Regions from separate parts of the Paenibacillus sp. UMB7766-LJ446 genome, predicted to be linked through region 1. Evidence: riboswitches for the same ligand, from Rfam matches in the RefSeq annotation. Region 1 holds a riboswitch; each other region holds the start of a gene.
The links. Region 1 has a riboswitch for thiamine pyrophosphate ahead of QP794_RS22730 (ABC transporter substrate-binding protein). Riboswitches for the same ligand answer to the same signal wherever they lie in the genome.
Positions count from the first base shown of each region.

Region 2: another riboswitch for thiamine pyrophosphate. It lies ahead of thiC (phosphomethylpyrimidine synthase ThiC); the one in region 1 lies ahead of QP794_RS22730 (ABC transporter substrate-binding protein).
Region 3: another riboswitch for thiamine pyrophosphate. It lies ahead of tenA (thiaminase II); the one in region 1 lies ahead of QP794_RS22730 (ABC transporter substrate-binding protein).
Region 4: another riboswitch for thiamine pyrophosphate. It lies ahead of QP794_RS14025 (ABC transporter ATP-binding protein); the one in region 1 lies ahead of QP794_RS22730 (ABC transporter substrate-binding protein).

Region 1 covers NZ_JASOYM010000010.1:117,714-123,550, forward strand. The annotation lists gene QP794_RS22715 (ABC transporter ATP-binding protein) at 1-222, opposite strand, end outside; gene QP794_RS22720 (ABC transporter permease) at 266-1,024, opposite strand; gene QP794_RS22725 (thiamine-binding protein) at 1,024-1,314, opposite strand; gene QP794_RS22730 (ABC transporter substrate-binding protein) at 1,561-2,601, opposite strand; TPP riboswitch at 2,828-2,940, opposite strand; gene QP794_RS22735 (NAD-dependent epimerase/dehydratase family protein) at 2,996-3,772, opposite strand; partial or broken gene QP794_RS22740 (VOC family protein) at 3,790-4,176, opposite strand; gene QP794_RS22745 (DUF2798 domain-containing protein) at 4,362-4,850, shown strand; gene QP794_RS22750 (MFS transporter) at 5,034-5,837, opposite strand, start outside.
Region 2 covers NZ_JASOYM010000017.1:92,208-98,044, forward strand. The annotation lists gene QP794_RS29750 (alpha/beta hydrolase) at 1-618, opposite strand, end outside; gene QP794_RS29755 (IclR family transcriptional regulator) at 978-1,721, shown strand; TPP riboswitch at 1,836-1,949, shown strand; gene thiC (phosphomethylpyrimidine synthase ThiC) at 2,317-4,101, shown strand; gene QP794_RS29765 (hypothetical protein) at 4,321-4,443, shown strand; gene QP794_RS29770 (aspartate/glutamate racemase family protein) at 4,619-5,311, opposite strand; gene QP794_RS29775 (hypothetical protein) at 5,513-5,680, opposite strand.
Region 3 covers NZ_JASOYM010000004.1:405,629-411,465, reverse strand. The annotation lists gene QP794_RS12890 (TetR/AcrR family transcriptional regulator) at 87-986, opposite strand; gene QP794_RS12885 (GNAT family N-acetyltransferase) at 1,037-1,585, opposite strand; gene tenA (thiaminase II) at 1,620-2,291, opposite strand; TPP riboswitch at 2,413-2,511, opposite strand; gene QP794_RS12875 (hypothetical protein) at 2,558-2,776, opposite strand; gene QP794_RS12870 (NAD(P)/FAD-dependent oxidoreductase) at 2,785-3,915, opposite strand; gene QP794_RS12865 (AraC family transcriptional regulator) at 4,157-4,972, shown strand; gene QP794_RS12860 (HAD family hydrolase) at 4,969-5,610, opposite strand; gene QP794_RS12855 (DUF1349 domain-containing protein) at 5,658-5,837, opposite strand, start outside.
Region 4 covers NZ_JASOYM010000005.1:7,261-13,097, forward strand. The annotation lists gene QP794_RS14015 (ABC transporter substrate-binding protein) at 1-756, opposite strand, end outside; gene QP794_RS14020 (ABC transporter permease) at 760-1,584, opposite strand; gene QP794_RS14025 (ABC transporter ATP-binding protein) at 1,571-2,338, opposite strand; TPP riboswitch at 2,508-2,610, opposite strand; gene hisC (histidinol-phosphate transaminase) at 2,725-3,837, opposite strand; gene QP794_RS14035 (ATP-binding cassette domain-containing protein) at 3,862-4,638, opposite strand; gene QP794_RS14040 (ABC transporter permease subunit) at 4,663-5,457, opposite strand; gene QP794_RS14045 (ABC transporter substrate-binding protein) at 5,474-5,837, opposite strand, start outside.

The sequences.
Region 1 (5,837 bases):
TACGAATTCTCCTTGTTCCACGTTCAGGGACAAGCCATCCAGAACGGGTAATGTGCTACGCCGCTCGCGGAACGAGGCATGCACATTCTGAACTTCCAATGCTGGCGATGAATGATTAGCAGTTAAGGTCACGGCTTTATGTTCAGGATCTCCGCTACCCGTTGGAGTGGTTGTACTCGCATCCGGCGCAGCAGCTGCCCGCTCGTTGTGTTCGGGTGTCATCTTGTCATCACTTCCTAACCTTTATATAGGGCATATTTCAAAATTATCGCTTCTGCGGTCGCCAGCGAACGAGCAGCTTCTCCAGTAGCGCAATGAGCAGGAAGAGCAGCAGACTCAGTGCCACAATAATCATGATTGCCACGAACAGACGGTCCGTCCGATAGGCCGATTTTTGCAGCATCATATAATACCCGATACCCTTATCTGCTCCAATCCATTCCGCGATGATCGCACCCATGACGCTGTACGTAGCGGCAATTTTGATCCCTGAGAACACCGAGGGCAGCGCATGTGGGAGCTCAAGCTTCCAGAAAATTGAGCCTCGTTTGGCGCCAGCCATGCGCATATAGTTCATCATCGCCGCATCGGTGCGGGTCAACCCGTCCATGGCAGCTACAGCCACCGGGAAGAAGCAGACCAAAATGATGGTAATCAGTTTGGGCAGCAGCCCAAATCCGAACCAGATCAGCAAGAGCGGAGCGAGCGCGATGGTCGGTATATTTTGACTAAGAATAAGTAATGGATAGAGTGCAGATTTCAAAAATGGAATCAGATGCAGAACCATCGCAATCAGTAATCCCGTAAGTGTGCCTGCTGCAAACCCGATCAATGTCAGTTGGATGGTTGCCCATGCGTGCATGCCAAGCCGCTCGGCCTGAGAGGCCGCTTCATGGGCGATGTCAGAAGGCGCAGGCAGCATCCATTTTTCGATATGAAACAGGGAGACAGCTCCCTGCCATACCGCTATAAAGAGAATAACCGCCACGAAGGGCGGCCATACGCTTTTCCAATAGGCATGCATTAGCGATATTTCTCCGTCAGGGTGTCCATGCTGAAACCGCTCGGGCTATGGGCGATCTTGATCTGTGAGATGATGCTTGGGCTGCCGGCTTCCACAAGAACTTCATGCATTTTGCGAACAACCTCCAGCAGCTCCTCCAGTTCTCCCTCCATTGTGGTATCGAGTGGATTGACCTGATATTTTAAGCCTGACTGCTGAATAACTTCAATGGCACGATCAACGTATGGATAGGAATTTTCGCCATTGGGCGTTTTGGGAATGACTTGAATGCTAAGTAGTGTGCTTGCCATGAAAGATCACTTTTCCTTTCGGGTTAAATTGCATGAGTTAAACCAGCTTTACACTAAACCACTCCGATTGCAGTACCCTCTTCCGATCGCTGTTATCCCCAGATTTTCCCCATGGGGAAAATCCGGGGATAGCATATGCTTCCGAAGGAGCTTTCTTTCAGAAAGCTTTTAGGCGACCGCTTCGCTTCTTCAGATGGGTTCTGCACTCTTCGTTCTGGTGTAAAAAAAGTTAAATTTAAACTATTTTTATTGGGGTAGAAATTCGTTCGTATACGCCTTGGACACATCTACCTGCTCATCGAGCAGTTTTTTGCTAAACATCCAATCCGTGTAGTTCTGCCATACTTCTTGCTTCTGTTCACCCCAGCGTGGTGCGTCCTCCTGATATTTCGGACTCAGCCATTTCTGGCTTGCGAGTACAAGATCCTTGTCCAAATCCGGTACGGCCTTGATCAGAATGTTGGCAGCTTCTTCGGGATGTTCAATCGCATATTGATATCCTTCAGAAGTGGCTTTCAAGAACGCTTTAACCAGCTCGGGATCGTTCTGAATCGTCTGTTCATTCGTCACAAGCACAGGTGTGTAGTAATCCAGTGCTTCGGAATAATCCTTCACATACAGCATGTCGATCGGCTCTCCGCGAAGTTCGGCTTCAATTCCTGTCCACGCGTAGAAAATCCAGGCAAAATCGATATCGCGTTTCACAGCGGTGAAAAAGTCTGCATCGCCCATGTTAATATTTTTCACTTTGGATACATCCGCACCTTCGCCCTCCATAATGGACTGCATCACGGCCTCTTCTACCGGGGAGCCCCAGCCACCATAGGTTTTGCCTTCAAAATCTTTGGGAGACTTGATGTTTCGATCTACCGGAGCAGCAAATCCGGATGTATTATGCTGAATAACTGCAGCGATGGACACGAGCGGCACGCCCTGTGTGCGGGCCTGGGTCACACTCTCCTGATAACTTACGCCAAAAGGCACTTCGTTCGAAGCAACCATGGTATCCGCGCCTCCGGTACCTGGCTGAACAATCTCGACATTTAAGCCTTCGGCTTTATAAAAGCCTTGATCTACGGCCGCATATAAGCCGGTATGATTCGTATTTGGTGTCCAGTCCAGCACCACTTTAATATCCTTGAGGGCTGCATTGTCACCTTCGCTACTGTTTTCGGTGTTGCTGCCGCCGTTCTCTCCTGAAGGTACAGCTTCTTTGCTGCCACATGCGGCCACAGTTACCAGCAGCACGCACAAGAGCAGCAGTCCCATCATTTTACGCCATCTCATCTTCATTTCTCTCCTTCATATTGTCCGGCCAGTGGCGCGGGGTACTCCTTGGCTTCATATCCAAGCTTCTTGCATAAATCGACAGATTTATACCAGCTATGATCCGGATGACGTCACTTTTTTTAGCTCTCTGACTATATAAAAGAACATTAAAAAAGCGCCCCGTAAATCCGGGACGCGTGCAGGCGTTAGAGATGTGGCACTCAGCAAAGAGACTGGGCTGGGCCAATTCGATATACTCCGATTCCTACGCTGGCATGATCCAGATCAGGTCTAAGGGTCAGTATCTTGGTGGGATACACTCTCAGCCGGCCAATTCCGACTCCCCTGGGAAACTATGAAGTTACGGGCATTACTAGGTGTAATTATAGGCCAGAGGCCGATGTATGTCCAGTCAGGAACTGGATGGAGGGACGAATCGTGGCGTATCGTAGAGGGAAATCTGACTGAGTGCAAAAGCATCGGATTTCGGGTCATACCCCACTTGTTTCTGCGTGGATTCCAGATTCAATCGTTTGAACCGATTATTCGAGATCCCATGCAGTATGGTAAAAGGCTCCAGATCTGTAGCTATAATCGATTTGAACACCAGATCACACAAGTCAGCCGGACTAATATACGCGCTCATATCACGAGCCTCAAGTGGCGGCCCATCCGGTTGGAAATCATCATATGCCCCAATACGTATTGCAACACTATGTAACCCCTCGGTATATGCAAAATAGGCGGCGAGCGATTCACCAAAACATTTGCTAACCCCGTACAAATTCCGTGGGCGTGTCGGCATGTCCGGGTAGATCTGGGCATCAATGGGATACCCTTCAATCGTCTGTGCACTGCTTGCCAGGATGACTCTTCGTACGCCTTGATCCTTGGCCGCACGGAATACATTAAATGTACCTTTGATATTGATGTCCAATAAAGATTCATAGAAGCCGGCATACGGGGAGGGGGCTCCCGCTAGATGTACAACCACATCCATACCTTCACACGCTTGCTGACAAGCTTCGGGATCGGTCACATCCAGTGCCATGATCTCATGGCCTGTCCCAGAATACGTATGCAGTCTGTCGATACTCAGATCCGTAAGTCGCAGGTGAAATGCCTCTGATAAATGTTGAGATAAGTCGCGTCCAATTTTTCCGGCTGCTCCGGTAATTAAAATGTTCATCAAATCAGCTCCAATTCTTAGCGCTGGAAGAACTCAATCCATTCCTTTTCAGGTCCATAGATGAAGAAATAACGGTAACCATTAGGCAGTGCAATGATCTCTCCATCAATAAATTCGGCCTCCGTTGCCTTAATGCGCTCGTATTCAGAATCAAGATCATCGACATGAATGGCAAAATGGTGCACCGTTCCTTCGGCAGGCAGCTTGTCACTGTATCCCTGAATCAACTCAATCTCGGTCTCGTTGCTTCCGTTGAAGCCGAGAAAGGCGAGCTAAATGACGCCGTTGGTATGGGTTACCCGGTCTTTCAATTCAAGACCAACAATCTCCGTATAGAAGCGGAGTGTGGTCTCCAGATCACGAACGGCGATGCCGACGTGGTCAATGCGCTTTTGAAAACTCATATCCAAAATCCTCCTTGTAGTAGATGAATCATTCTGCCATTTTAAGGAATATCATAGGGCTGGACTACGGGGTTGTCAAATCCGATTTTTATTTGGAAAAGTTAGAATTGTTCACAGAATGTTCACTTATGAAGAGGGGGGTGTGATCTCTATAATTACGAAGGTAAACAGAAAGGATGAGGGAATTGCCAACAACGAAAAAGGAACATGTTTATTTTGGGTTGATGATGTGTACAGGGATGGTTGTCGTCATGATGACTTTCAATTTATGGCACAATGGGTTATTGAGCAAGATGTCCGCACTTGAAGTACTGCTTCAATTCATATTGTGTTTTATCATTGCGTTCCTGGTGGAGTCCTTCATTGTCGGACCTGTAGCGAGAAAAATTGCATTTTCCTTACCTTTTGACAAATCCAATAAAATTTTGGGCGTTCTCGCTATGTCATTTTTCATGGTTATTGGAATGGTTCTGATCATGTCCTTGTACGGAATGATTTCCGCTTATCTTGCGAATCAGTTAAATGGAGCATCCGTACTAAGTACGTATCTTCATACGATTGTTCGTAATTTCAGCCTGGCGCTTCCTTACCAAATTATTATTCTAGGACCACTCGTTCGATATGTATTCGGTAAATTTATTAAGGATAAGGGGAATGTAGTCCCTTCAACCTAAATAATGTTAGTTCCGATTTTAGAGCTCCTGAAAGTATTTCCTGGGCAATCGTCCACTGCTCTAAAATAAAGAAGTAATAGTTCATTTTAAATTAAAAAAGGCTCCATAGCATTCACGGCTACGAAACCTATCTTTTTACAGCTCTGTGTAATTGGAATCTTATTTATCATCCTTCAATAGATGTTACGATGCTGAACTTACAGTATGCCTGCGCTGCCATTGATAGGCGATTACGCTGATCATGAGCAGGCCGACTGCAAAAATGGCAAGCATCCATGCGGACTGGTTCACCTCCAGATGATCCAGGCTCCAGCCTGTAACCAAAGGCAGAATGGCACCGCCAACCCCACCTGATGCAATCAAGATGCTGGGCGTCGATTCTTCTGTTCCAGGCAGCATTTTGCTGGCGAAAACGAGGGCAATGGAGAACACACCCGACAGTGCAAGGCCGAGTAACAGAATGATTAGAAATGCCGACCAGATCTGGTTGGTAAAAGGAAATATCATCAGCAGTACAACTGCTGCCAGACAACTGTACAGCACGTAGACGCGATATTGGAATCTCTCCGCAATATATCCGGCAAACAGTCGTCCAACAGACATGGCAATCCAGAAGCAGGTAACACTAAGCGCGGCACCTGCTTCCTTCATGTTCATTTTCTCAATCAGAATGGCTGGCATGAAGTTGGCCAGGCTCATCTCGGTGCCGACATAAAGAAAGAAAAATAGAACAAATAAAGACAGAAGAGCCAAATTACAGCCTTGATAGGTTGAACGGGTTGGCTTCATGTCTGGAGGGTTCGTTCCATCTGGCGATTCAGCTACTGGAGCGTGTCCAGAAGTCTGGCCCGAGCTACGTCGACTCAACTCGCTGTCCAGCTCACCGAATGAACTTTTGGCCCAGAAGATAAAGGTCATCGCTGCACAGGCGGCAACCACCAGAAATGACATACGCCAGTATCCGGCAGAGATCAGTCCGCTGGCAAT
Region 2 (5,837 bases), on a different contig from region 1:
AATCATCGCATCCACATCTTTGGTAATCAGCCCAGTCTGGAGGGCTGTACCTGCACCCATGGAGAAGCCCCATACAACAAGCTCCTGAGCTCCGCGCTGCTTCGCAAACTGGATTGCGCCAAGCAGCTGCTGGGATTCGGCTTTGCCACCTGTGGCGACAGCTTTGTTCACCTGGGAAGCGAAACCGTAATCGAACATCACCACATTGAAGCCTAGTTGGTGAGCATAATGGGCCAGGTCATACATCGGTACCCACGTTTCTTCACGATTCGCACCATATCCATGGCTGAATATGATGGTTTTGTTTGCATTATCGTCAGCCGGAATATACCAACCCTGCATCGTTCGACTGCCGTCTGCTGCTGGAAACGTGATGTCTTGATACTTCATGTTCTTGGCCTGCATGGGATTGGAGAAGACAGGCGCTACCGTTGGATTGGATAATACCCAAGCAATATAACCGTGTAGTGCAATGAAACAAAATAGCAGAAAAAATACAACGGAGAGCAGCAACGCCACGACAATATGTTTGAACCGGATCAGCCTCGGTGATAACGAAGAAGGCAGATCTGACACTTTCGTTTGCAGCGGGGCTTCGCTCTGGGATGTCGGATACATGATTGCCCCTCCTTTAAAAATCAAATGAAGATAACAACGAGACGAACAGAGCGTATTAATGATTTTTCTGACTACGTATGAAGCAAAATCTTAATTTAATATATCTTTATCGTATGTTCCAATATAGTCAAAGTCAATTGATTGGAGCCATTTGTTACGCAATTGTTATATAGTTCTGAAGATATATGGTTAACATTTCCTTAGGGTGCAAATTGCAGGGGATTTTTATTTATAAAAAGAAAATATTTACAATTATCCCTATTTCAAATTGGCGCTTTTTGGTTTACAGATGAGACCGTTTCTCATATAATTTATGTAACCAAGTTTCATGTGATGAAACATGAGGAGGGCAACATGCCATGGAAGATCGAAAGTTAACCGTCCGGGCTGTAGAACGGGCGCTGGATATATTATTGTGTTTTACAACGCGCAGTGATCTGGGACTCACGGAAATTGCCACTCAGATCGGTCTGCACAAAAGTACAGTCCATCGTCTGATGGCTACTTTGGAGGAGAAAGGGTTCGTGATCCGGGATGCAGCCACCGAGAAGTATCGACTCGGCATACGCATCTGGGAGCTGTCTGCCCATATGTCTCGCAGCGATGATCCGGCCATTCTGCTCCTTCCTGCGATGGAGCGGCTGAGGGATCGACTGGGCGAAACCGTAAGCTTATATCTGCGTGATGGCAGTGAGCGGATTCGGATTCAAGCCGTGCAGAGTGATCAGGCGATTCGCCGGGTGGCTCCGGTGGGAGTCAGACTTCCGCTATCTGTGGGAGCGTCCAGCAAAGTGCTGATGGCTTTTGCCACCGAGGAGGACCGTGAAGATCTGATGAATGGACCGGAATGGCCGGTATTTATCGATCCCAAAGTATATTTGGCACAGATGAAAGACATTCTGGAATATGGCTACGCAACAAGTTATGAGGAACGTGAACCGGGAGCTGCGGCAGTATCTGTCCCCATCCTGGATCGGAAAGGAAACATCGCTGCTGCCTTGTCGGTATCCGGGCCTGTTAGTCGCCTTTCCCAGGAGACGTTGCATGAATACGCACCTGTGCTGAAGGAAGCAGCTGCACAGATGGGACTCATGTTATCCTGATTTTATTTTCTGAATATAAAGGTTGTTTTTATGATTCGGTTGCGCTACTCTGTAATGGACGGCCTAACGGGTCAGGATAATTAAATATGTATCTGCGGCTTAGCTGCAACTTGTTAACGTTACTGGGGGAGTCCGAATTGTCCGGACTGAGACGGAATCGCATGAGATTCCGGACCCTTTGCACCTGATCTGGATCATACCAGCGTAGGGAAGTAATCGGCGATACGACCACGAACACCACATGATGTGACCTATTGGATGGGCTCCGCTATGGAGCCTTTATAAGGTGCGTTATTGGTGATGGACATAAGCCGGTTCCCTTGGGAACCGGCTTTTTTTATACAGTAAACAGGCGGAAGACGCTGCCAGAACTGCTTTTGGGCAAAGTACCCGGGAGCGGCTGGAGAGCGTCTGGGATGGAGTCCATTTGCATTGACTGCCTGCGTATTACTAAATGTGATGTCCTGCTTTCTGTCGTATGGTCGCTCTTTCTTTATCTATGTTGTGGATGATTCGGGATAAGTACGCAAGCATTTCAATCCAGACGATCACCAATGAGGAGGAGACAAGAGCGATGAGTAAAGGGAACAGAACGATGGGACAGGACGAGCAGGATCAGCAGCTGGCAAAAGAAAAAGGGGCGACCGGACGGGTTCAGCCCTTCCCGGGCAGCCGCAAAGTTTACATTTATGGCTCTCGACCGGACATTGCTGTACCGGAGCGTGAAATTGCCCTTCATGACACGAATACTCCCCAAGGAGTGGAACATAACGAACCGCTGCGTGTCTACGATACGAGCGGGCCGATGACCGATCCCGGATTTCATGCCGATATCCGGGCGGGTCTGCCAGCGCTGCGTACACGCTGGATTACGGAGCGTGAAGATGTTGAAGCTTACCGGGGACGGACGGTAAAGCCGGAAGATAACGGTCTGAAGCCAGGAGGGAAGCGAGCTGGAGCCGAGGAGTATCCAGGGTTGCGGGGTCAACCCTTGCGAGGAATAGCTGGGCGCAGCGTGACCCAGATGCATTATGCACGACAGGGAATCATCACACCGGAAATGGAGTTCGCCGCCATTCGTGAAGGCGTGGAGCCGGAGTTTGTGCGACAGGAGCTGGCGAGTGGCAGGGCGATCCTTCCGTCGAACATCAATCACCCGGAGAGCGAGCCGATGCTGATCGGGCGTCATTTTCATGTGAAGATTAATGCGAACATCGGAAACTCTGCCGTATCGTCCTCTATCGAGGAAGAGGTAGAGAAGATGACCTGGGCGGTGCGCTGGGGGTCAGATACGGTGATGGATCTTTCCACAGGCAAGGACATTCATACGACTCGGGAATGGATCATCCGCAATTCTCCGGTACCGATCGGAACGGTACCGCTCTATCAGGCGCTGGAGAAGGTCAATGGTGAAGCCAAAGCACTGACCTGGGAGTTGTATCGTGACACACTCATTGAGCAGGCAGAGCAGGGCGTGGATTACTTTACGATTCATGCAGGCGTGCTGCTGCGATATATCCCGATGACCGCCAAGCGCATGACAGGCATTGTGTCACGGGGCGGGTCCATCATGGCGGCATGGTGCCTTGCGCATCATCAGGAGAATTTTCTGTATACCCATTTTGAAGAAATCTGCGAGATTATGAAAAGGTATGACGTGGCGTTCTCTCTCGGAGACGGGCTGCGCCCAGGAAGCATCTACGATGCTAATGACGAAGCCCAGATGGCGGAACTGGCTACGCTTGGTGAACTGACACAAATCGCCTGGAAGCATGATGTGCAGGTGATGATCGAAGGTCCGGGACATGTGCCGATGCACAAGATCAAGGAGAATGTCGATCTGCAAATGGAGATTTGCAAGGAAGCGCCGTTCTATACTTTGGGACCCCTGACGACCGATATTGCACCGGGATATGACCATATTACCTCGGCGATCGGGGCAGCGATGATCGGTTGGTTCGGTACGTCGATGCTCTGTTATGTTACACCAAAAGAACATCTGGGCTTGCCCAATAAGGATGACGTGCGAGAAGGGGTTATCGCCTACAAGATTGCTGCACATGCTGCCGATCTAGCGAAAGGTCACCCGCGTGCCCAGCGGCGGGACGATGCGCTGTCCAAAGCACGATTCGAGTTCCGCTGGCGGGATCAGTTCAACCTGTCGCTGGACCCGGAACGTGCGCTATCCTACCATGATGAGACGCTGCCGGCCGAAGGGGCCAAGGAAGCCCATTTCTGCTCCATGTGTGGGCCGAAATTTTGCAGCATGCGCATTACGCAGGATATTCGTGCTTTTGCCGCGGACAAAGGATTGTCCGAGAATGAGGCCTTGGCTGCGGGCATGCAGGAAAAGGCTGAGGAATACCGAACACGCTCCTAAGCGTTGTTACAGCGCAATCTGGGCAGCCTGATATGGTGAAAAGCCGTTCCTCTCCGTGATTGTGGAGAAGAGCGGCTTTAACCCGGTATGTGGTGTTCGCACTTAATCTTAGAGGACAAGAAGTACGACACAACATATTTTTATCACTTATAGGTTGATTGTCTCATAGATGTTTAATAAAATGAGTATAAGTAAAAACAAATAAGAGTAGCCAGGCCAATGGCTACTCCTGCACAGCATTTGCGGTGGGTATTCCTCCAAGTGCAGCATAGTTCAGACGAAGTGACCCGTCAGGCCGTCAACCTGTGGCGGGTCACTTCTTTTTACGGTCGATGTATGTGAGGAGCGCAATAACTAACATTGCGAACACGATTACGTCGTTGAAAGAGAAGTTCATAGAATCACCTCCCACTGGAGGCAATCTATTTCCCACCACAAATTGGCTGTACAAAATGATTATACCATTCGAAAGACTCTCATTCGAGAGTCTTTTTATTTTGCTTCATGAGCTCAACACTTAACGGTGGGCCAAGCTCAACTTCTTTTCCAAATAAGCCGAAAGCGATGCCAGCGGGCTAAAGATCAACATGCCGGTATCTGCTGTAACTCGTGCTGCTGCGGGAGCCATGGACAGCTGAGCCGCTACTACCGTGCTTCCCGGGGACTGCTCAGCAATCTGCTGCAATCCAGCACTCACGGCTGCAAGATAACCTACCTTATCGCCTCGCATGATTAACTCGAATGTACCCGGGATCAATACCGCTTCAGCTTCTACAGCATCGATCCCTTTTCGCTGTCCATTCTCATCATCCTGCTGCAAAGCCTGATTCACCCGTGCCATCGTTCCTTCAATCGTCGCAGGGTTGGTAAACGCCAATATGTATCTCCCCGGTACTCGTTTCAATTCCTGAAGTAATGGGTCGTCAATACCAACCACTGGGACGGGAACATACTGTGCCTCCTGCTCAAGTACGGCTGCAAACAGGGTGCAGGTGACGAGGATGGCATCTGCATGACAGTGTGCGATCCATTGCAGCGTCTGTGATACTTTCTCACGCGTAACTGCCTCGGTGAAATCAGCATCATGTTTGAGGCGATCCAGACCCGGATCGACATAATGAACTAGTTCAACTTCATAAGGAGCGAGTGCTTCTTCAATCAGTGCAATGTTGGAATAGTGAGCGTGAAAACAGCCGATAGTCATCATCATATTTGCCCCCTGAAATGGATGTTGATTCAACAAAGTGCCGCAGATGTTTAACCCATTATAGGGATGTGACCATAGACTGTACATATGTAAAATGCCGATGTAACAACCAATTAAAGCGAAAACGCGAATAACCGTTCATCTACAACTTCGCAGAGAACGGTGCAGCCATGCAAGCAATGCTCAATTCGCTCATCATTTCATTTATCGCAAAGAAGGGGAGGCGTTCTTTTTAGCCATTTTTTGCTGCAAAATTTCATGAAAGGATAGACCTTGAGTGTTCTCATTCTCCTTTTTGGGAGCAACGGTCGCCGTGTTGCGCGGATATTGGTGGTGGTACGGGATCATTTGCTGAATAGGCATGCGGATCATCTTGGTTCCTCCTTTAATGCATTTTCGAATATGCATATGTGATTATTAAATAGCTTATGTATTCCGACAGGTTATCGTCTCTGTTACGCAAATAGGTATATGTGACTTGTTAGACGAAACAGGCAACTTAAGGTGCAATTCCAATTGGGTTGTAGTG
Region 3 (5,837 bases), on a different contig from region 1:
AGCTTTACGTCCAATCTGCCGCTTTTTGTGTATTGAATTATGAATAATAGTCTTCTCACATAAGTAAGCTCAACTTCGTTATCGTTTCATTTCGTACTCCCCATCGGGACCCGCCTGATTTGTTCGAGATATGATCTGCAATCCTTGACAATCCTGCCTGCCTCGCCTTGAAGAGAACCCGATTCAAATTCCGTCTGAAATGCCTGTAGAGTTACTTCCAACATGGAAATATTGATCTCTTTCTGCTCGACTAAGGAAAGCAGCCCTTTTGTCAGTTCTTTCGCTTTAATAGACACTTCCGATTGAAGAATGGAATGACTGAATTTCTGAAGACCTGCAATCAGGCTGTTTTTATCCAGCGCAATGTCTTTAGAATCAGGAGCAATCATCGAAAGACTAGGAAAATCAATAATATGCTCCTGTCTTTCCAGCATGGAACGCAGCAAAATTTCGATATAATTCAGCACTTTTGGCACAAGATGGCTCCAATCCGGCTGATCGAGATGGAAATTTCTCCACGTATTTGAGATTTGATGTACCATGCCAAAACAAAAAATGGCTCCTTCAAAAGCAAAGGGTTTTAATTCTTCGCCAAATACCTGTACCAGTCTTTCCGACAACCAATTTAACTGCATGCGAGTCAGATTTGCCACATCACATTTTCCAGAATAAAAGCCTGTCCAGAATAGCTCCACAACACTCTGTTTTTCAGGCAAAATCATCGGCATCATAATCTGATCCACCAGTAAATCAAAATCGGAAGCATAGCTTTGACGCTCCAAACTTTTGCGAATCATCATGTCTTCCTGCACACGTTGCTCCAGAATAGCAAGAATACAATCATCTTTCGAACTAAAGAATTTATAAAATGTTCCTTTGGACACACCCGACTCATCTAGGATCATTTGTATGGAGGTGCTGGTCACTCCATGTTTCTCAAAGAGTACAAGAGCAGAGTCCAATAACATTTGTTTCCGTTTATTCATAAGTTCCCCCTGGATGATTTCGGTGGTTCACGTCACGATATCTTGATCATCTAGCGTAAATCCACTGCAAACATCAGATGTTCCTTCCATATCCCCCTGATTTTAATATTCTGGCGATCCATCTCCTGGAAACCCGCCTTACGCAGCACTCGGATCGATCCGGCATTGTCGGGCAGCGCACCTGCCTCCACGCGTTTGATTCCCGCATCATTCATGGCAAAACTCAGTGCTAGTTGAATGGCTTCACTCATGTAGCCCTTGCCATTGTGCGCCTGGTCGAGCACATAACCCACGATCCATTTTTGGGTGGAATCCAGTTCAAGCTCGAACAGAGAGATCTCCCCAATGAGCTCATTTGTCGTGTTCAGGAAGATTCCGAAAGAATAACGCTTCCCTTCTTCCCTGGCCTTGTTCCAACCTTCAAGCAGGGTGACCTGACCCTCCAGCGTATAGAATGTCTCCGATCGTTCACTTGCCGAGATCTCTTCAAAAACAGCCCGATTGCGGAGCTGTACATCCAGCAGTGATGCCGCGTCCTCCATGTTCAAAAACCGTAAATAGATGCGTTGTCCACGATTGTTCATCTTCGGTATGTTCATCCTTGTCTCTGGTTGTAGTCAATTTCATTCATCATCACAAGTAGGAAAGTTGCCGTTTATACGCCATATCCCAGAACAGATATTCAAACTCAACACTTCTTCTGAATATGTCTTCAATGGCTTCCAGTTCCTGCTCGGTTTTATGTTCACATAATGCATCCAGTGTATCATAGAACCATTCGAATGAGTTCCGGAATTCATCACTTGCATAATTTTCGATCCAAGTCTGATAGAAATTACCCTCTAATGAATCGCGATATTGTTCTTTTAATCTTGTGGCATAATCGTAATACGTCCACGCACAAGGGAAAATGACGGCAATGATTTCGGCAATCCCGCCTGTTTGAGCGACACTCATCATATTTGACGTATATGCCTTGTTGAAAAGAGATGGTTTCACATTGTGATTTTCATCCAGCTTAATCCCAAATTCATTCATGTAATTCCGATGCAAATCCATTTCTTCGTACAGAATAGCGTGTTGAATAACCGTAAAGTTCGTCATCAGTTTTTCATCCGCAGCCTTCACTGCACCCATCGCAAAAATCTTCGCATATTCAATCAGATATGTATAGTCCTGGAGTAGATAAAACTTAAACGCTTCCTGATCCAGTGTGCCTTTCCCCATCTCGTGTAAAAAAGGATGATTGTATCCATCTTCCCATACGGTTATGGACTTGTCTTTTAACGTTCTTGAAAATGACATGATCAGTTCTCCTTTGTCCAAATCATATTGTCCCATCTGCAATCCAGCTATTGCTTCCTGTTATGAAATATACACACCAAAAAGCCCTTGTCCTAATTTCGGCAAGGGCAAAAAATAACATGAGTACATGTCATTTGCTCCCTACGTCAGTATTAACTAACAGGTTCAAAGGGTCAGGTTTTAACCTTCTCAACTGCGAACAGTCCCCCTGCAAATAGCTCAGGCTTATTACAACATGTGTATTTCCAAATGTCAAACTATTCCTATTAATCTTCGAGTTTGCCTAATTCCTCCTGCAAGCTCTTCAGACGGGTGCGAATGGTTTCAATCCTATTCTGCACTTCACTTAACTGGTTCAAATCCCTTTCGTATGCCTGTTCCTCTTCCTTGGCTTTTGCCAATTCATCCTCTGCAACGCCAATCTGGTGCTCCAGATATATGATATCTGAAGAGCTGCCGTGAGTTAAACGCTGTGAATATGTCATGGTTCACCTCATTTCTGGTCTTCCATTGCTTTTCCTATATTATATGGTTGAATATCGATATCCAAATCCATACCCAGAGCCAATTTGGCCAGTTGACTTCCTATAAAGGGCCCCATCGTCAGACCTGATGCTCCAAGCCCGTTGGCTGTGATCAATCCATCCCAATCAGGAACAACACCCATTACCGGAAGAAAACCCGGTGTGAACGGACGGAAGCCTACTCTCACTTCCTGAAACGTGCTATCAGCTAAACCAGGAGCCAGTTCCAATCCTTTATTCAATATTTCCTGCATTCCGCCTGCGGTTACTCTTGTATCATAGCCTTCAATATCATTTTCGTGAGTTGCCCCAATCACAATCTTCTGTTGATCAAAGGCTAACAAATATTGATCCGAAGGAGGCATGACCACAGGCCATTTCTCAGTATCTTCTCGATCGTGAACCTGCAAATGCATAATTTGTGCCTTCTGATAATGAACCTTAAAGTCAATGCCCAAATGCTTGAACAGTTCATTGGCCCAAGCGCCGGCACACACAATAACCTCGTCAGCCGATATGACTTTCCCGTCAACAACTACTCCAGTTACCCGGTCCGATTCATACTGAAGTGTCGCGTCCCCATCAATCAGGACCGCCCCATTTCGTTGTGCCGATCGGATCAAGGCATCGCGCAGCGCACGCCCATCGATACGCGCAGCACCGCTGATGTACACAGATTGAAAAGTTTCCTCCAGTAGAGGAAAACGCTGATGGGTTTCTTTTGCATCCAACAGGGTAATATCACCAATCTCCGGTGCATCTTCTTTACGAAGATGTGCCCGTTCCTGCATCTTGTTGAGTTTCTCCACATCGGTATGAATACTAAGCGCACCCACTTGAGCGTAACCCGTTTCCGTTTCCCCTTCACTCTTAAGTTCTTCAATCAACCCGGGATAGAAACGTGCACCTGCCTTGGCAAGCTGATACCAATCCTGATTGCGGCGTTGGGATAACCAGGGACAGATAATCCCGGCAGCGGCATCCGTAGCCTGCCCTCGATCTTTCCGATCTATAATAAGGACCTCTGCACCCCATTTTGCTAATTGATAGGCTGTTGATGCCCCAAGAATTCCTGATCCTATGACGATGACTTTCTTCATGATTGCATTCCTTTCCTAAATCACTGTATCCATTATAGCCTATACTGTTCGACATGATAATGGCAAGGCATCGGCATGGTGATACATATTCCTAAAAGGTTTTCGGTAAAAGCTCATCGGATTGAAAACATTATTTAAATTACTGTTATTTATGTAATATAATTCAAATCAAGTTTCTTTTAACGCAGTATCCGCGCCATTTACGCACACGACCTTTAACGAAATGAGGAATAACACAACGATGCCGAAACGTAGTATGGGGAATTCGCTGGATACCGATATGCCACTTATGATTACAGGCCAAAACCAGCTGACCGTAGATGAATTGATCCATTGGAGCGACCATTCACGGGATTACAGCATTGTGCAGTGTATCGGGGGAACCGGGAAAATCGCAGCCAAAAATCATGAGTACTCGATTCGGGAAGGAACCGCTCTTATTATGTTCCCAGAGGTGACGTACCGTTACGACAATTTGAGTGATTCATTGTTGTTCGATTGTCTGTCCTTTAATGGCTATTTATTGCCCCGGTTTCTGCATACCTTGCAGATCGGGGAGCTGCGCGCCTTCAAGCCGGACGGAATGCTTCATATCCTGTTGCATGAAATAACGTTAGCGCTGCAGTCCCGGCACAAGGATCAGATCTGGCATGTATCCGCACTGCTGTACATGCTTCTGGTCAGGTTAACCATTGAGGGTGAGCGTTATGGCGCTTATGAACGCTCGGATGCCCGACTAAAACTGGGCGGACTTGTTACATTTATCAAACAAAATTATCATCAGGATATTTCGCTCTCCATGCTGGCACAGCAGATGAATGTCACCGAACAGCATTTGAATCGAATATTCAAAAAGGAATTTCAAATGACTCCGCTTGATTATCTGACACGATATCGGTTGTTGAAAGCCAAGGAATTGCTCGTCCATGACGCCGGGATAACTGCTCATGAGATAGCCAGAGCTGTCGGATTTAACAGCGCCAGTTACTTTGGATCCGTATTCAAAAAATATGAAGGGATCTCCCCGATCGAGTTACGCAAACAATATCAGGGTTAAAGGATTTCCATTGTGATCTCTGCCAACGAGGTTAACCGCAGATCATACTTCGTGAATTCCAGATTACGCGTTACCTCGTTAGGCACAATGACACAGCGAATCCCAGCGGCTTTGGCTGCCTTTAGTCCATTGGGGGAGTCTTCGAACACAACCGCTTCGGATGCCTCGATCCCGAGACTCTCCAGGGCAAGCAGATACAATTCCGGGTCCGGTTTGACCCGCTGGACGTCCTCGGCGGTATGAATGACATCGAATAATTCGAATATGCCAAGTGTGCGCAAATACCCATGAACCCAATCCCGGGTAGAGCTGGAAGCAACGGCAAGGCGAATTCCCTTTTCACGGGCAGCATGGAGCAACTCATGTACACCTGGAAGAATTGCTGCCTGTCCCAGATACGCTTCATATTTCTGTTCAGAGAGCAACTTGATATGATCGTGATCAATCGGCTTTTGCAGCACTTGCTCCAGATACAGAAACGGGTGAAATTCCTCAAATGATGTCCCCACATTTTTCGACCAAAGCTCCAAGCCAAGTTCAAGTCCATGCTCTTTATAAATATCCCGAAAGGCATAGAACCAGGGAGTCTCCGTGTCTACAATAAGTCCATCAAAATCCAAAATAAAGGCTTTTACCATTCAGCTTTTCTCCCTCCAATGATCAGCCGATGGGCAGGGAGATGGGCTTAGAAGCGTGCAGTCACGTCTGGACGGGTAACATTCATGGATAAAAAATGACAGGTACAGCCCGTTCCAGCTGGTGACTGTCCAACAACTCCAGCCCGGATCTCCCCCTCCATCGGCATGCCAAAATATCGAATCAGTTTCCACTCCACCCCATCGGGTGAGTAAAAAAATGAAATACA
Region 4 (5,837 bases), on a different contig from region 1:
GCCCACCTCACTTGCAGTGAGGACCAGTTCATAATAATCAGGTACGCCGTAATCGACGGGATTGAATGAATTTATCGCATGGCCTTCTTTTTCCAAAATCAATTGCTCATGGTTAATAAAACCACCCATAATGGCATCCGCCTGTCCGGAAGCCATGGAAGGAATCAGGTCGAATCCCACATCCACCAGATCCATCTTGTCAGGATTACCTCCATCCTGGCTGATCATCGTACGCACCATCGCTTCATACAGGGGAATTGAGGAATAGCCGACCGTGAGCCCTTGAAGATCTTTAGGCGACTTTACTTTACCATCTACTTCAGTCAACAGATGCACAAGCGGATGCCTAACGATGGCTGCAATGGAACGTACAGGAATGTTCTCCCCACGCGCGAGCAGAATTTGCGGCTGGTAGCTCAACGCCAGATCGATTTTTCCGGCAGCAACAAGCTTGAGCGAGTCATTCGTATCGGCAGGCATCTGGACATCGACATCTAGTCCTTGGTCCGTGAAGTAACCTTTCTCCTGAGCAACATAGATGAAGGAATGTACGGCATTCGGGTACCAATCGAGCATGATGGACAGCTTATCGTTGGAATCTGATGACGTTTTGGTCGCAGATGATTCTGTATCTTTTACATCGGGAGCTGAATCAATAGCAGGTGTGTTGGTACCCGTATTCCCGCATCCGCTAACGATCAGCATCAGGGTTATAAGAAGGAGGGGGAGTAGGGGATAGATATGCTTTGTATTCATCATTTAAAGTACCTCGTTTCCTTGTTTTCTGTTTTGAATATGACGTTGTGTACCGAATCTTCTTTCCAGCCATGCAATAAGTACAAACAGGGCAATACCAAGCAGGGATAACAGCACAATAGCGGCGAACATGGCATCCGTGTTCATGTTGCTCGACATTCTGCGGCTGAAATAGCCAAGTCCCTTACTTCCGCCGAGCCATTCTCCAATCGTTGCACCAACTACGCAGTACACCACAGACATCTTCAGTCCTGAAAAGAAGGAGGGAAGGGCAAGTGGAATCTGGAGTTTACGAAAAATATCCCACTTGTTGGCCCCCATCGTCAGCAGCAGTTCACGCTGTTCCGGATCACCTTGGCGCAGGCCATCATAGGTGCTCACGACAATCGGGAAGAACGCGATCAGGAATACCACCGCGACTTTGCTCCACAGCGTGTAGCCAAACCACAGGATGAAGACGGGGGACAAAGCGATTAGTGGAATCGTCTGACTAATTACGATGAAGGGATATAACGCCTTTTCAATGGATCGGTTCATATGCATGCCTGTTGCAAGCGCAATCCCTGCACCAATGGACAGGACAAAACCGACGGTAACTTCGATCAAGGTAGCAGGTAAATGTGTAGCCAACAGGAGTCGGCGATGCTCATATAGCGAACTGGCAATTGCCGTAGGGGCTGGAATGATGAAGGAGGGCACCCATACCATATTCACAATCCACTCCCAGATAACGAGCAGTAACAACATGAGCAAGAGAAACAGACCATAACGGGCAAGCCAACGCTTTACACTATCCTTCATGCTGTCTCTCCAGTTACCGTTTCGCATGCAGTTGTTCCTCCAGAAGTCGTCTCATCTGAACGAGAGCCGATGCATAGATCATGTCTGAATGTCTTGGACGCGGCAAAGGTACCGTTATATCCTGCAGCTGTTGGCTTTGTCCCCCTGGAGTTAACAGGATAATTCGATCACTGAGCAGCAAGGCTTCTTCAATATCATGCGTGATGAACAACACGGTTTTGCCCAAACTTCCCCAGAGTTCTAGCAGCCAGCGATGCATCTCCCGTTTGGTCAGGGCATCGAGTGCACCGAATGGTTCATCCAGCAGCATCAGCTGGCCGCCTGTAAGCAGGGTGCGCAGCATTGCGACTCGCTGCCGCATGCCGCCGGACAGTTCGTCCGGGTACGCATGCGCGTAGCCGGATAAGCCAAATCTGTCGAGGCCAGCCAGGATGTCCGCCCGAATCTTTGCCTTGTCCTGCCGCCCTGAAGCAAGTTCGGAGGGGAGCATACAATTCTCCATGACGGTTCGCCAAGATAACAGGAGGTCCTTTTGCGGCATGTATGCCACGCGTCCAAGTCGTTCTCCTTCGCGAACCCACGGAATTTCGATGGTTCCGTGGGTTGGCTCGAGTAAGCCTGCCAGCAGCTTGAAGAGAGTGCTTTTACCGGAGCCGCTGGAACCGATGAGGGAGACGAATTCGCCTTCCGCTACACGCATCGACACATTGGAGAGCACGGGGGAATCCCTTTTTTCCGGGAAAGCAAAGCTCATGTTGTGAATGGTTATGTCGTTATCCATCTCGTTCCGTTCCCCCTTCTGATTCAAACATCAAACTGCGGGATCTTTAATTACATCTTCTGATCTGTCGCAGAACGCGAAAAAGACCCACCCATTTCCAGAGAAATGAGTGGGTCTATACGTTCAATTCATATTAAATTTCATCATTAACATGAAAAAATCCGCTTACGGATAGGCCGCTCCACTTCCCTCCGCTGGTATAATCCAGATCAGGTTCAAAGGGTCCGAATCGTTCGATTCATCTCAGCCGCAAGGCCCCCCTAGTGCAATGTGCAAGATATGCAGTTGTGTACTCAGCATATATCACAATGAAGCGGAATGTAAAGAGCAGGATCAGGCACGTCGTGGTGAGAAGATAAATGAATGAGAGAAGAAGCATGTACCGACTAGTGAATGAGTACACCCAGCTCACGGATCAAACGGGCAATCTGCTCAGGGGTGCCAATCGTAATCCGAAGCCAGGTAGACATACCGAATTCGGCACCGCCGCGGACAGAGATGCCTCTGTTCAACAATTCTTTGGTAATGGGGCCGCTATCCTGTAACAGATTGACCATGATGAAATTCGTATGGGAAGGAATATAGGGCAATTTCCACTGATCAAAGGATCGCATTAACGTTTCCCGTCCCTCACGATTGTAGTGCAGGCAGTGAGAGACAAATTCATGATCATCCAGACTGGCCGAAGCGGCTGCCTGAGAGGTAGCGGTCAGACTGATGGGCAGCTTGACCCGGTTAATGCCTTCAATGATGCTTTCATTCCCGATGCCATATCCGATTCGCAGGCCGGCAAGTCCATATATTTTGGAGAAGGTCCGCAAAATAATCAGATTATTGTAATGCTCCAGCAGTTTGACCGTATCGGGATAATCCTTGCTCTCCACAAATTCATAATACGCTTCGTCCAGGACAACCACCACATGAGAGGGAACATGCTCGAGGAAACGATGCAGTTCCTCTGCGGTAAATATAGTTCCGGTCGGATTATTCGGATTGCACAGCCAGATGATTCGGGTTGAAGCGTTGATTTGCTGCCGGAATTGCTCCAGGTCGAGCGAATGGTTGACCAAAGGCACTTCACGGATGACACCGCCTACCAGCAGCGTCGCGCCCTTATACCAGTTGAAGGAGGGTACCGGAATGAGTGATTCCTCGCCCGGATTAAGATAGGCTTGGGCAGTGAGGGTCAGCAGCTCGAATGATCCACTACCAAATACCAGTTGGGATGTACTGACACCCAGTCGCTCCGCAAGTTTGTCACGCAACAGTTGGCTGGAACCGTCGGGGTATTGTGCCAGAAGATCGGAGCCTAGCGATCTGACCGCTTCCGCAGCCAGGGGAGAAGAACCAAACGGATTCTCGTTCGCTGCAAGTCGATCCACACTTTCCAGTCCCAGCTCTCGCCGGATCTGTTCCATGGATTTGGCAGGAGTATAAGCCGGAATTTGATTTAACAGGTTTTTAACAGGAGGAGAGGGAACGGGTGAAAGGGATTGCATAATCATGCCTTCTTTCCAGTGGAATTAGATCGAGAATGATATCTGTTTCTGGGCAATCTGCTGTGGTGTCTCTTGTGGCGGAGTCAACAATCGATTCAGAATCAGGTTTTCAAAATGAGCAAACCCGCTGTCCCGAATGCGTGGCCGCTCCAGCGTAATTCGGGTATCCATCGTTATATGACCATCCTCGATTAACAGGACTCTGTCCGCAAGGGCCACCGCTTCACTTACATCGTGGGTGACCAAAATGACGGTCAAGTCTTCTTCCACCCACAAGCGTTCGATTAACTGCTGCATCTCAATTCGGGTCAATGCATCCAGCGCACCCAGCGGTTCATCCAGCAGCAGTAAGCGTGGATGACTGGCGAGTGCCCGTGCCAAGGCGACACGTTGTTTTTGCCCGCCGGATAATACGCCCGGCCAATCGCCTTCACGCTCTCCCAGTCCTACATTCCGAAGTGACTGGCGTGCATCTTCCTTGTTCTTGTCGGGGATGCCCAGCCGTACATTGTCGAGCACGGATTTCCAAGGCAGCAGTCGGGCTTCCTGAAACAGAAACCGTGTCTCGGGTGCCGTACTGCCAAGTTTTCTGTTGCCCAGCATAACGCTCCCGGAAGAGGGGGCTTCCAGCCCGGCGATCAGACGCAGCAAAGTACTTTTGCCACAACCGCTTCGTCCAACGATGGCTACAAATTCCCCTTGTCTTACATTGACGTTGATGTCAGATAGAATTGTCCGCTGATCATACGATTTCTGAACCCCGTTGACTTGAAGAAAAGGACTGATCTGACTTGTGCTCATGGATTAGTTCACGCTCCTTTGGCTTTACTTGCGGGATAGAGTCGGGTTCCAGCCCAGCCAGCGCCGTTCCAGCCATTTGGCGATGGTATCGGACAGCTTGCCCAGCAGAGCATATAGCAGAATGCTTAAGACGATCACATCCATCTGCATGAATTCCCGTGCGTTCATCGCCATGTATCCAATTCCCGCATCCGCTGCAACCGTCTCCGCTACAATGAGTGTCAGCCACATGATGCCAAGTGCATAGCGAATGCCCACCAGAATGGAAGGCAGCGCACCTGGCAGGATGATGTCCCTGTAGAGCGACCAACGGCTGAGGCCGTACACCTTGCCCATTTCAATCAGACCGGGATCGACCGACCGTATGCCGTGGAACGTATTCAGATATACGGGAAAGAAGACGCCCAGGGAAACGAGAAACAGTTTCGCTTCTTCACCGATCCCGAACCATACGATAACGAGGGGGATCAACGAAAGATGTGGGATATTACGGATCATCTGGACAGAGGAGTCTGCCACCTTTTCCGCAAGAGTAGAGATGCCATTCAGTACACCAAGCAGGAAACCGAGACCACCGCCAATGATGAATCCACCCAGGGCACGCCGCGCGCTGATACTAATATTGTTCAGCAGCTCACCGTTACGAAGCAGCCGAATGAAAGCCTCCAGTACCTGAGCGGGACGGGGCAATATATTGGCTGCAACGACTCCAGACGCCGTGAGCCATTGCCATAGAGCCAGAATGAGCAATGGTACGACAAAAGGGATGAATCGGTTAAACCATGTCCGGTTGAATATGTTGGAACGCACGTTAAGCATACCTCCTTGCCTGTTCTTATTTGCCTTCAGCAGCTGGCAACTGATCGCTAAGTACATCACTCCAAAACCTGCTTACATCTACCGCTTGATCAAAAATGCCTGCTTGCTGGAACGTATCCGCTACATCCTGTTCGGACTTGAGTGCATTATCAGAAATGGCAACAATGCGTGAAGGCCGTTGGGCTTCTCCGTCCCTGTAGGTTTTAAGTGCCTGCTCCAATGGCTGGTGGGTGCTGTCAGCAGTAATTTGAGCCCATTCTTCCTGATGTGTGCGAGCCCATTCGTTAAATTTGTTAATTCGTTCCAAATAGTCGGCGAGAGCCTTTTTCTGATCTTCATCGGCAAGGGCCTGATCCGAGGCGGCAACAAGAAAGCTGCCT